Regions from separate parts of the Bacillus shivajii genome, predicted to be linked through region 3. Evidence: riboswitches for the same ligand, from Rfam matches in the RefSeq annotation. Region 3 holds a riboswitch; each other region holds the start of a gene.
The links. A riboswitch is a leader RNA that binds a small molecule or an ion and turns the genes downstream of it on or off. The one in region 3 is predicted to bind lysine.
Positions count from the first base shown of each region.

Region 1: it holds a riboswitch for lysine, as region 3 does, so the genes downstream of both, LGQ02_RS15240 (hypothetical protein) here and LGQ02_RS17315 (Na+/H+ antiporter NhaC family protein) in region 3, are expected to answer to the same signal.
Region 2: it holds a riboswitch for lysine, as region 3 does, so the genes downstream of both, lysA (diaminopimelate decarboxylase) here and LGQ02_RS17315 (Na+/H+ antiporter NhaC family protein) in region 3, are expected to answer to the same signal.

Region 1 is NZ_CP084703.1:3,131,435-3,134,709, reverse strand. Features, by position in the region: gene uvrC (excinuclease ABC subunit UvrC) at 1-1,543, shown strand, start outside; lysine riboswitch at 1,767-1,948, shown strand; gene LGQ02_RS15240 (hypothetical protein) at 1,961-2,167, shown strand; gene LGQ02_RS15235 (aspartate kinase) at 2,256-3,275, shown strand, end outside.
Region 2 is NZ_CP084703.1:1,670,748-1,674,022, reverse strand. Features, by position in the region: gene lysA (diaminopimelate decarboxylase) at 547-1,887, opposite strand; lysine riboswitch at 2,001-2,178, opposite strand; gene LGQ02_RS08135 (spore germination protein) at 2,302-3,275, opposite strand, start outside.
Region 3 is NZ_CP084703.1:3,579,494-3,582,768, reverse strand. Features, by position in the region: gene LGQ02_RS17320 (dihydrofolate reductase) at 1-194, shown strand, start outside; lysine riboswitch at 1,212-1,391, shown strand; gene LGQ02_RS17315 (Na+/H+ antiporter NhaC family protein) at 1,605-3,173, shown strand.

The DNA of each region.
Region 1 (3,275 bases), 450 kb from region 3:
AATAAAAAAATATGAGCCTCGCTACAATGTCATGCTTAAAGATGATAAAAGTTATCCGTATTTAAAAATTACGAAAGAAGAACACCCACGCCTTATTACGACACGTAATATTAAAAAGGATGGCGGAAAGTACTTTGGACCATACCCGAATGCAGGTGCAGCAAATGAAACGAAAAAGCTCCTCGACCGACTTTACCCATTAAGAAAATGTCGCACATTACCAGATCGTGTTTGCTTGTACTATCATATCGGACAATGCTTGGCTCCTTGTGAGTTTGAAGTGACTGAAGAAAAAAATAAAGAACTCGTCCAAGAAATTACTCGTTTCCTTGGAGGAGGTCATAAAGAAATTAAGCAAGAATTGACTGAAAAAATGCTCCAAGCTTCTGAAGACCTTAATTTTGAACGAGCAAAAGAGCTTCGAGATCAAGTCCAACACATTGAAGCTGTTATGGAAAAACAAAAAATGACGATCACTGATGAAATTGATCGTGATGTGTTCGGTTTTTATTACGATAAAGGGTGGATGTGTATTCAAGTGTTTTTCGTTCGCCAAGGAAAACTCATTGAGCGGGATGTTTCATTATTTCCAATGTATCAGGAACCTGAGGACGACTTTTATACATTTATCGGTCAATTTTACCTTGATGATCAGCATAAAAAGCCGAAAGAAATCTTTGTCCCTAAAGAAATCGATGAGAAAATTGTAGCGGAGTTTTTAAAGGTCAAAACCTACAAACCAATACGAGGTCAAAAGAAAGAGCTTGTAGAGCTGGCGAACAAAAATGCAAAAATTGCACTAAAAGAAAAATTCGATCTTATTGAACGAGATGAACAAAAAACAGTGATTGCTGTTGAGGACCTTGGTAAAGCATTAAATATTGACACCCCCCATAGAATCGAAGCATTTGATAATTCCAATATTCAAGGTGTCGACCCAGTTTCAGCGATGGTTTCTTTTATTGATGGGAAACCAGATAAGAAAAACTACCGAAAATATAAAGTGAAAACAGTCGAAGGACCAGATGATTATGAGTCGATGAGAGAAGTTGTTCGCAGACGGTATGCACGACTATTAAAAGAAGAACAACCACTACCTGACCTTGTCGTCATTGACGGAGGTAAAGGACAAATCTCGGCTGCTCAAAGTGTTCTAGAAGATGAATTAGGATTAGCAATACCAGTTTGTGGACTTGTGAAGGATGATAAACACCGAACGTCACAGTTGATGATCGGTGATCCAGCAGAACCTGTCCAATTGAAAAAAACGAGTCAAGGTTTTTATTTATTACAACGTATCCAAGATGAAGTACATCGTTTTGCAATTACGTTCCACCGTAATGTCCGAAAGAAAACGATGTTTAGTACAATTCTAGATGAAGTTGATGGTATCGGGGAAAAACGTAAGCGCAGTCTCCTCAAGCAATTTGGTTCATTAAAAAGGTTGAAAGAAGCAACCTATAATGAAATAAGAGAAGCAGGTATACCAAAGCCTGCGGCTGAAGCCTTGTTGAAGAAAATTCAAGAAGAGAATGAATCATAAGTGAAGCAATCTTGATCGATTTCCATCAATAGCAATGTATATATTAGTAGGAAGAAATAGATAAATGCAGATAAAAATGACAATGTATAAGCTAACTTGGTGAAGATGACGTAGGTATAACTAAACGGACATTTTTTCCAATAAATGATGATTGCTCTACAAAATTTATTCTGTTACACTACTAATCAAGTTTGAAAATTGAATTCCATACTTCAGCTCTTGAAGTGGTGGTAGAGGTGCGAAGGTCATCAGTACTTTATGTGAGAATGTTGAGGTTCACAGATCATAAAGGAAAGGGGACTTCGCCGAAAAAGGTTACTTCTCAACCGTAATCTTTTGGATCTGTATTGAATAAATACAGGGCTGTCATACAGTAATAAACCTGTATGGAGGACTATCTCACGGAGCGACTTTTCGATGAAAGATAGAATGATAAAAGTCGTATTCGGCAGTGGGAACCTTCCTACTGCCGTTTTTTATTGTCTTACTCAAGAAACTTTGTCGGTAAACATCGTCAAAGTGTCAGGGTTAGGCAAAAGTGCGGATGGTCTTTTTCTCACAAATGAATGTACAGTAGGCTTGTTAATGTTAAATCGTATGATTAAACGATGTTTGACTTTGTGAAGAGCAAAGGTGGCTACTCCACCGAGAACGAAGTACAAAATAAAAAACGACTTTAACATAGCCTTACAAAAAAGAGGAGGAATTGACGTTGGCAACAATTGTACAAAAATTCGGCGGAACATCTGTTGGAGATGTGACGAAAATTAAACGAGCAGCTGAACGAGTAAAACGTGAGCACGAAGCAGGAAATCGCGTTGTTACAGTTGTATCAGCGATGGGGAAATCAACAGATACACTCGTCCAACTAGCAAATGAAATTAGTGACTCACCTGACCGTAGAGAAATGGATATGCTCTTAAGTACAGGTGAACAAGTAACAATCTCGTTAATGGTGATGGCACTAAAAGAAATGGGCATTGATGCAGTATCATTAACTGGATGGCAAGCAGGTATAAAAACCGAGCCTGTGCACCAAAATGCACGTATAACAGATATTGATACAGAAAGACTTGAAACATACTTAGGTGAAGGTAAAGTGGTGATTGTTGCCGGCTTCCAAGGCATGTCAGAAAGTGGTGAAATCACAACACTCGGACGTGGTGGTTCAGACACAACGGCAGTTGCAATTGCTGCAGCTTTAAAAGCGGAGTCTTGCTCGATATTTACAGATGTGACAGGAGTTTACACATGTGACCCGCGAGTAGCCAAACATGCACGTCAATTGCAAAGTATTTCTTATGATGAAATGTTGGAGCTAGCAAACCTCGGAGCAGGTGTATTGCATCCGAGAGCAGTAGAGTTTGCGAAAAATTATAGCCTTCCATTAATCGTTCGTTCAAGTATGGAAGATGTTGAAGGTACAATTGTTGAGGAGGATGTATCAATGGAACAAAATTTAATCGTACGAGGTTTAGCATTTGAAGGGGCAGTTACGAAAATTACGATTGAAAGATTACCAAATCGTTTTCACGCAATGAGTGATGTCTTCTCATTACTAGCTGAATCTGGAATTGACGTAGACATTATTATTCAACAAATGACTGGTGAAAATGAAATGAACGTCTCTTTTTCATTACACACACAAGAATTACCAGAAGCACTTAAATTGTTAGAAAATAACCATGAACAACTTGGCTATCAAGGGATTCGCCATGAAGACTCATTAGCA
Region 2 (3,275 bases), 1.9 Mb from region 3:
CCTCCATTCATTGAAATAGCTATCCATACTATATTACAACATTTTATAAAGAAAAGAAATTCACACTAGATTTTTGTTAAGTCCAACCTAAAAATTCATGTGAAATGAATAAAGAAACACATTGCGTGTTTGGAAGTACACGCTACATCGGTTTCACTCCAGAGTACAAGTGCGACATCTGTTCATTCTTCACTTCGTTTGAAGTCACAGTGTCTTCTTTGCCGCGGGCACGGCTTCAGCTAAAACTTTGGAAAGAAAACACATTTCCTTCCAAAGTGGATCTTCACCTTGTGGCTCCTGCGATTACTCGTCGCAGCTCGAAGCTCTTCAAAGAAGTAATGCTCGATGCTGTTACCGCTAGAGTCTGCGTGTATTTCTACTGCTTCTAGTATCTATTATTGGAGCTAGACGTAACCACTAGCTAGAAATTTATCCACAAGCACGTATTTTATAATTTCCTAGACCATTACAAAAAAAGTGCCTGCACTTCATACCTTAAAGGTATGAAAAAAGTACAAGACACTAATTTTTTTCACATATATTATTTTAAGAGTTATTTACTATTGGGTCTTTTTTTTCCTTCAAACTATACCCACGTTCATTTTTTATAAGATCGGCGTATGTTTCACGTTCAATGACACATTGCTCTTCTCCGTTTTCTACGAAAACAACTGCAGGCTTTTGAATACGATTGTAATTACTGGCCATTGAATATCCGTAAGCTCCTGTAGATAATACAGCTAACATGTCACCTTGGTTTACCTTTGGCAAGTTAATATCCCAAATAAGCATGTCTCCACTTTCACAGCACTTACCTGCAACTGACACGGTCTCTTCATTCTTTTCATCCATTTTATTCGCTACAACAGCTTCATACTTTGCTTGGTATAAGGCTGGTCTAATATTATCTGTCATTCCACCATCAACAGATAAGTACGTACGAATTCCTGGAATTGTTTTTCTTGCGCCGATAGAGTAAAGTGTTGTTCCTGCTTCACCAACTAAAGCTCTGCCAGGCTCAATCCAAATTTCAGGTATCGGAAATCCAGATTTGAGACTTTCGTTCTTCACACTTTGAACCATCGCTTCTACATAATCACCTAATGGAAGAGGCTCATCCTCTTTAGTATAACGAATCCCAAAACCTCCTCCTAAGTTTAGTACTTCTGGAGTGAAGGAAAATTCGTCATGCCACTTCCGTAAACTCTCATATATCTCGTGAACAGCAGAAACAAAGCCATCTGTTTCAAAAATTTGTGAGCCAATATGAGAATGTACCCCTTTTAATGTTAAGAATTCATCTGATTGAATCATCTCAATTGCTTTTGCTGCTTGACCACTTTGAATATCAAACCCAAATTTTGAATCTTCTTGTCCAGTAGAAATATATTCATGTGTGTGTGCTTCAACACCTGGAGTAATTCGAATAAGAACATCCATTTTGCGTTTCATTGATTGTGTGACACCCATTAATAATGATAACTCGGTAAAATTATCTACGACAAAACAACCAACATTTTCTCGTACGGCCATTTCAATCTCCGGTAATGACTTGTTATTACCATGGAAGTGAATTCGCTCTGCTGGGAAGTTTGCTTCTAACGCTGTATATAACTCTCCACCTGAAACAACGTCTAAACTTAATCCAAGTTCATCAACAAGTTGAAACATTGCTACGCAGCTAAATGCCTTACTTGCATAGGCAACTTGGTAAGACATTCCGTTTCTTTCAAAAGCACCCTTAAATTGATTCGCACGATCACAAATATCCTTCACATCATATACATATAAAGGTGTACCATATTTTTGCACTAATTTTGTTGTATCTACATCACCGATCATTAAGTGACCTTGTTCGTTTACTCTACTTGTACCATATAAATTCATCATTCTACTCTCCTCGTTTTGTCCTTCTCCGCGGTCTCCCAGCTAATAAAAACAAAAAGGATAACGGAGCTCCGTTATCCTTGACACAACAATAAGTTATATTATCACGTGACCAACAGGATAGTGCTCCACTACATTCGTAGTGACAGTGCATTACTTATTCAGTAATACCCCAGTAATTTATAAGTTGGAGACTTATAAATACTTCGGCAAATTGACCTTTCAGTTATCATCGTCGCACTCCTAATACTCCGCTAACTTACTAATTCTCATTGCACCTCTACCTCCCGACGATAATAATCGAGGGATTATAAAACTGTTAGAGTAAACAATAGCACACCTATTTTATTCCTTCAAGTACTAATTCCCACCAGTTACCTACATTATATCAATTTATAAACAAGCTCCTTAACCTTACGAAGAATTGCTTTGTTTTATTGGGTCACCTGGCTGAACAATACTCGGCCTTCTTAGTTTAGAAGGAATCGCTTGACGAATTAATATATCCCAGAATGCTTTCGGATAAAAAGGTAAGAACGGCCACATATACGGAACGTCCAAAGATTTCACGATTACAAGTAGTAAGAATAAGACGGTCGTTGCAACAACAAACCCTGGGGCTTGGAAGAATAACACCGCAAATAGTAAAACAAATCGGTAAATCTTCAAGGCAATTCCCATTTCATAACTTGGAGTTGCAAACATACCAATCGCACCAACTGCAACATACAAAATAACCTCTGCACCAAACATTCCTACCTCAATCGCAATTTCACCAATTAACAACGCCGCAACTAAGCCTAATGCTGTGGCAAGTGGAGATGGTGTATGAATGGCGGCCATTCTTAATAATTCTATCCCAAGCTCTGCTAACAGTATTTGCGCAAAGATAGGAACGTTATAATCATCATCTTCCGGTCCTATAAATTGTAAGTTCTCAGGTAGTAATTCTGGTTGAATGACCATTAAAAACCATAACGGTAAAATAAATAGAGAAAAGATCATTCCCGAAAAACGAACCCAACGTAAAAAAGTGCCTACCATTGGAGCTTGTCTGTATTCTTCAGCATGTTGAACGTGATGGAAAAATGTTGTCGGTAAGATGATGACAGAAGGAGATGCGTCGACAAAAATAATCACGTGTCCTTCCATCAAATGAGTTGCAGCAACATCAGGCCTTTCTGTATACCTTACCATCGGAAAAGGATTGGCACCTTGTTTTACAATAAACTCTTCAACAAATTTATCACCCATCGTTAATGCGTCAATATCAATATTCTCCAACTCTTGTCGAACAATCTCTATTAAGTCAGGATCAGCAAGTCCATCAATGTAACTTATACTAATATCTGTTTTTGACCGACGTCCAACTCGCATAATTTCATTTC
Region 3 (3,275 bases):
CAACGATTTATGAACAGCTTATGCCAATTGCAGATCGCCTTTATATAACATGGATTCATGAAACGTTCGAAGCAGATACGTTTTTTCCAAAGATTGATGAGAGCATATGGAAAGTTGTCTCGTCGCAAGAAGGAACAATTGATGAGAAAAATAAATTTGCACACACATTCGTTGTTTACGAACGTAGAAAATAATAATGCTTGGAATGTTAGGAGCGGGAAACTGTAAAGTTGCAGTTTCCTGTTTTTTTTGGAAAGGATTCTATCTTGAAAATAAATCGTATTTTTGGAAGCACATGTTGCTTCTTCCTCTACTAGCTGTTGCTGCGAAGCTGGATGCGTCGTCGCAGCTCTCAGTGGCTCGACGAAGCAGTGTTTGTTGCTTCTTCCTCTACTAGCTGTTGCTACGAAGCTGGATGCGTCGTCGCAGCTCTCAGTGGCTCGACGAAGCTGTGTTTGTTGCTTCTTCCTCTACTAGCTGTTGCAACGTAGCTGGATGCGTCGTCGCAGCTCTCAGTGGCTCGACGAAGCAGTGTTTGTTGCTTCTTCCTCTACTAGCTGTTGCTACGAAGCTGGATGCGTCGTCGCAGCTCATAGCTTAATCAGCGTAGTGTTGTTCGTTGCTTTTCCCGTTGGATCCAGGGTGACTTCGTCGAATAAGCTGTGAGTTGTCTCGACGGACAGGACGTTCTAATGCCGGGCATGCCACAGGACGTGGCGTTTTGTCCGATGGACGGATACACTTCAAAGAATATACTTGTAGAGGAAGAGACAGTCCTCGCAACGTGCTCCCAAACTTACTTTGAAAAAATTAAAAATGAACTCATTTTCATACTTCATGGAGCGAAAATAACTTCGCATGGGTGTCTGTCTTGAAAATAGTTTAAAGATGGTCGATTCGTTTTTGGCCACTCGCTTTTGAATTAGAGTATCAGTTAACGTCCTGCGAAGTTCAGTTCCACTCGCTATCCCGATTACGACATAAGCGTTGAACAAATATACAAACCTGCAAAAAAGAAAACAATGACATTGCGATTAAAAGCTCAGAATTGCAAAACTCATCCTTTTATTCACATGTTTTATATAATGACTCAGTTTTCAGGCTATTTGGAACAATTTTACTAATAAAATACGGTTGCTTTCTATCAAAAGCTTTGATAGAATCAATCTCAGTTTGACAATTACATGACACATAGTACGCCTCATCGCAGCCGATGAGGTAGAGGCGCAAAGTTTAAGAGTAGGAAATGGGAGAATGGACGAACGAAGAACATTTCTGAAAGGGAGCTTTGCCGAAGCAAGACAGTCTCGTCCAAGACTGCTTAGCTGGGGTTACATTGAATAAATGTAACACTGTCACTTCGATCGTGGAAGTGGAGGACTACTAATCATTGTGGTGGGGGAAATCAATTGCTTGATTGTTTCAGGTAACAAAGAATTCCCTTTGTTGCCTTTTTATTTTGCTTAAAACTAAGGTCAGCTCTTATCACTAGCATTTTATAGATTTCTCCTCTTTCTTCACACTGAACAATTGTCGAACAGAAACAACATGCCTTTAAATGAAAATACATTGAAGGCTTGCAGAAAATTAAGGAGGAAGAAGAGATGGAACACGGTATTTTATCTTTATTACCACCAATTTTGGCATTATTAATGGTGATTCTAACGAAACGTGTATTACTTTCTTTAGGAATCGGAATCATCGTTGGGGCACTCATGGTAAACCAAAATCAAGAGCAGTTTATTAATGAGACATTTTCACAAATTTTTTCGATCGTATCAGGTATTTTTATTTCTGATGGCGGAATCAACACTTGGGAATTTTATATTATTCTTTTCTTACTAACGCTTGGTATGATTGCCGCACTAATTACAATGACTGGGGGAAGTCGTGCTTTTGGTGAATGGGCATTAAGCAAAGTAAAGACACGAGTAGGCGCTCAGTTCGTTTCAGGGTTTTTAGGAATTATCATCTTCATTGACGATTACTTTAATAGTTTAACAGTAGGTAACGTTAGTCGTCCGTTTACTGACAGACACAGAGTTTCTCGTGCAAAGCTTGCTTATACGGTTGACTCAACGGCTGCGGCAATGTGTGTCATTGTGCCACTTTCAAGCTGGGGTGCGTACATTATTACAATTATCGGTGATATTTTAGCAGATAGTACAGCAGATTACTCTGCGTTACAAGCATTTATGCTGATTGCACCAATGAACTTCTATGCAGTATTTGCTATTTTACTAGTGTTTGCTGTTGCGTATTTCAAATTAGATATTGGCCCAATGCGTAAACATGAACTACATGCAATGCAAACAGGCGAGCTAGTTGATTTAAATAAAGGTCCAGTACCTGGTGAAAGTGATGATGCAAAGCCAGTGACAGAAGGACGTACAGGCGATTTAATTTGGCCTATTGCAACGTTAATTGCTGCAACAGTCTTCTTTATGATTATTACAGGAATCCAAGGCACAGAAGGTCAAGCGGGATTATTAGCAACATTTGAAAACACAGACGTTGCTGCATCGCTACTTTACGGTGGACTCATTAGTTTACTTGTAACGATTGGTATTAGCTTCTTACGCCAATTACCAGTAAAACATTTAGGAATTGGTCTTTGGGCTGGAGTTAAATCCATGCTTCCTGCGATTTATATTTTAATTTTCGCTTGGACGATTATTGAGATTATTGGTGAGTTAGGCACTGGTGAATATTTAGCAACGTTAGTTGATGGAAATATGAACTTAGGCTTTTTACCTGCTTTATTATTTATCATTGCTGGTTTCATGGCTTTCTCTACGGGAACATCTTGGGGAACATTTGGTATTATGCTGCCGATTGCTGGTCAAATGGCGATCGTTACAGATGTAAACTTATTGTTACCAGTGTTAGCAGCAGTATTAGCAGGTGCGATCTTTGGAGACCACTGTTCACCAATTTCTGATACAACGATTCTTTCTTCAACTGGGGCAGGAAGCCATCACATCGATCACGTGTTAACACAGCTTCCTTATGCACTAATTGTCGGTGGAATAGCAATTGTCGGTTTCCTTATCCTTGGTTTTACAGGAAGTTTATTCGTTTCATTACTAGGAGCGATCGTTGCATTTATTGTTGCGATTCTCATCTTAAAAATTGTTGTCAACAGACTCTATGGCGGACCTGTTGAAAAATAAACGGAAAAGACTTGTTCAATTTATTTGAACAAGTCTTTTTCTATAAGACGCTGTTAAACCTCCTCCTTTAAAAGCCGTAAACTGGGATATATGCGTCCACCT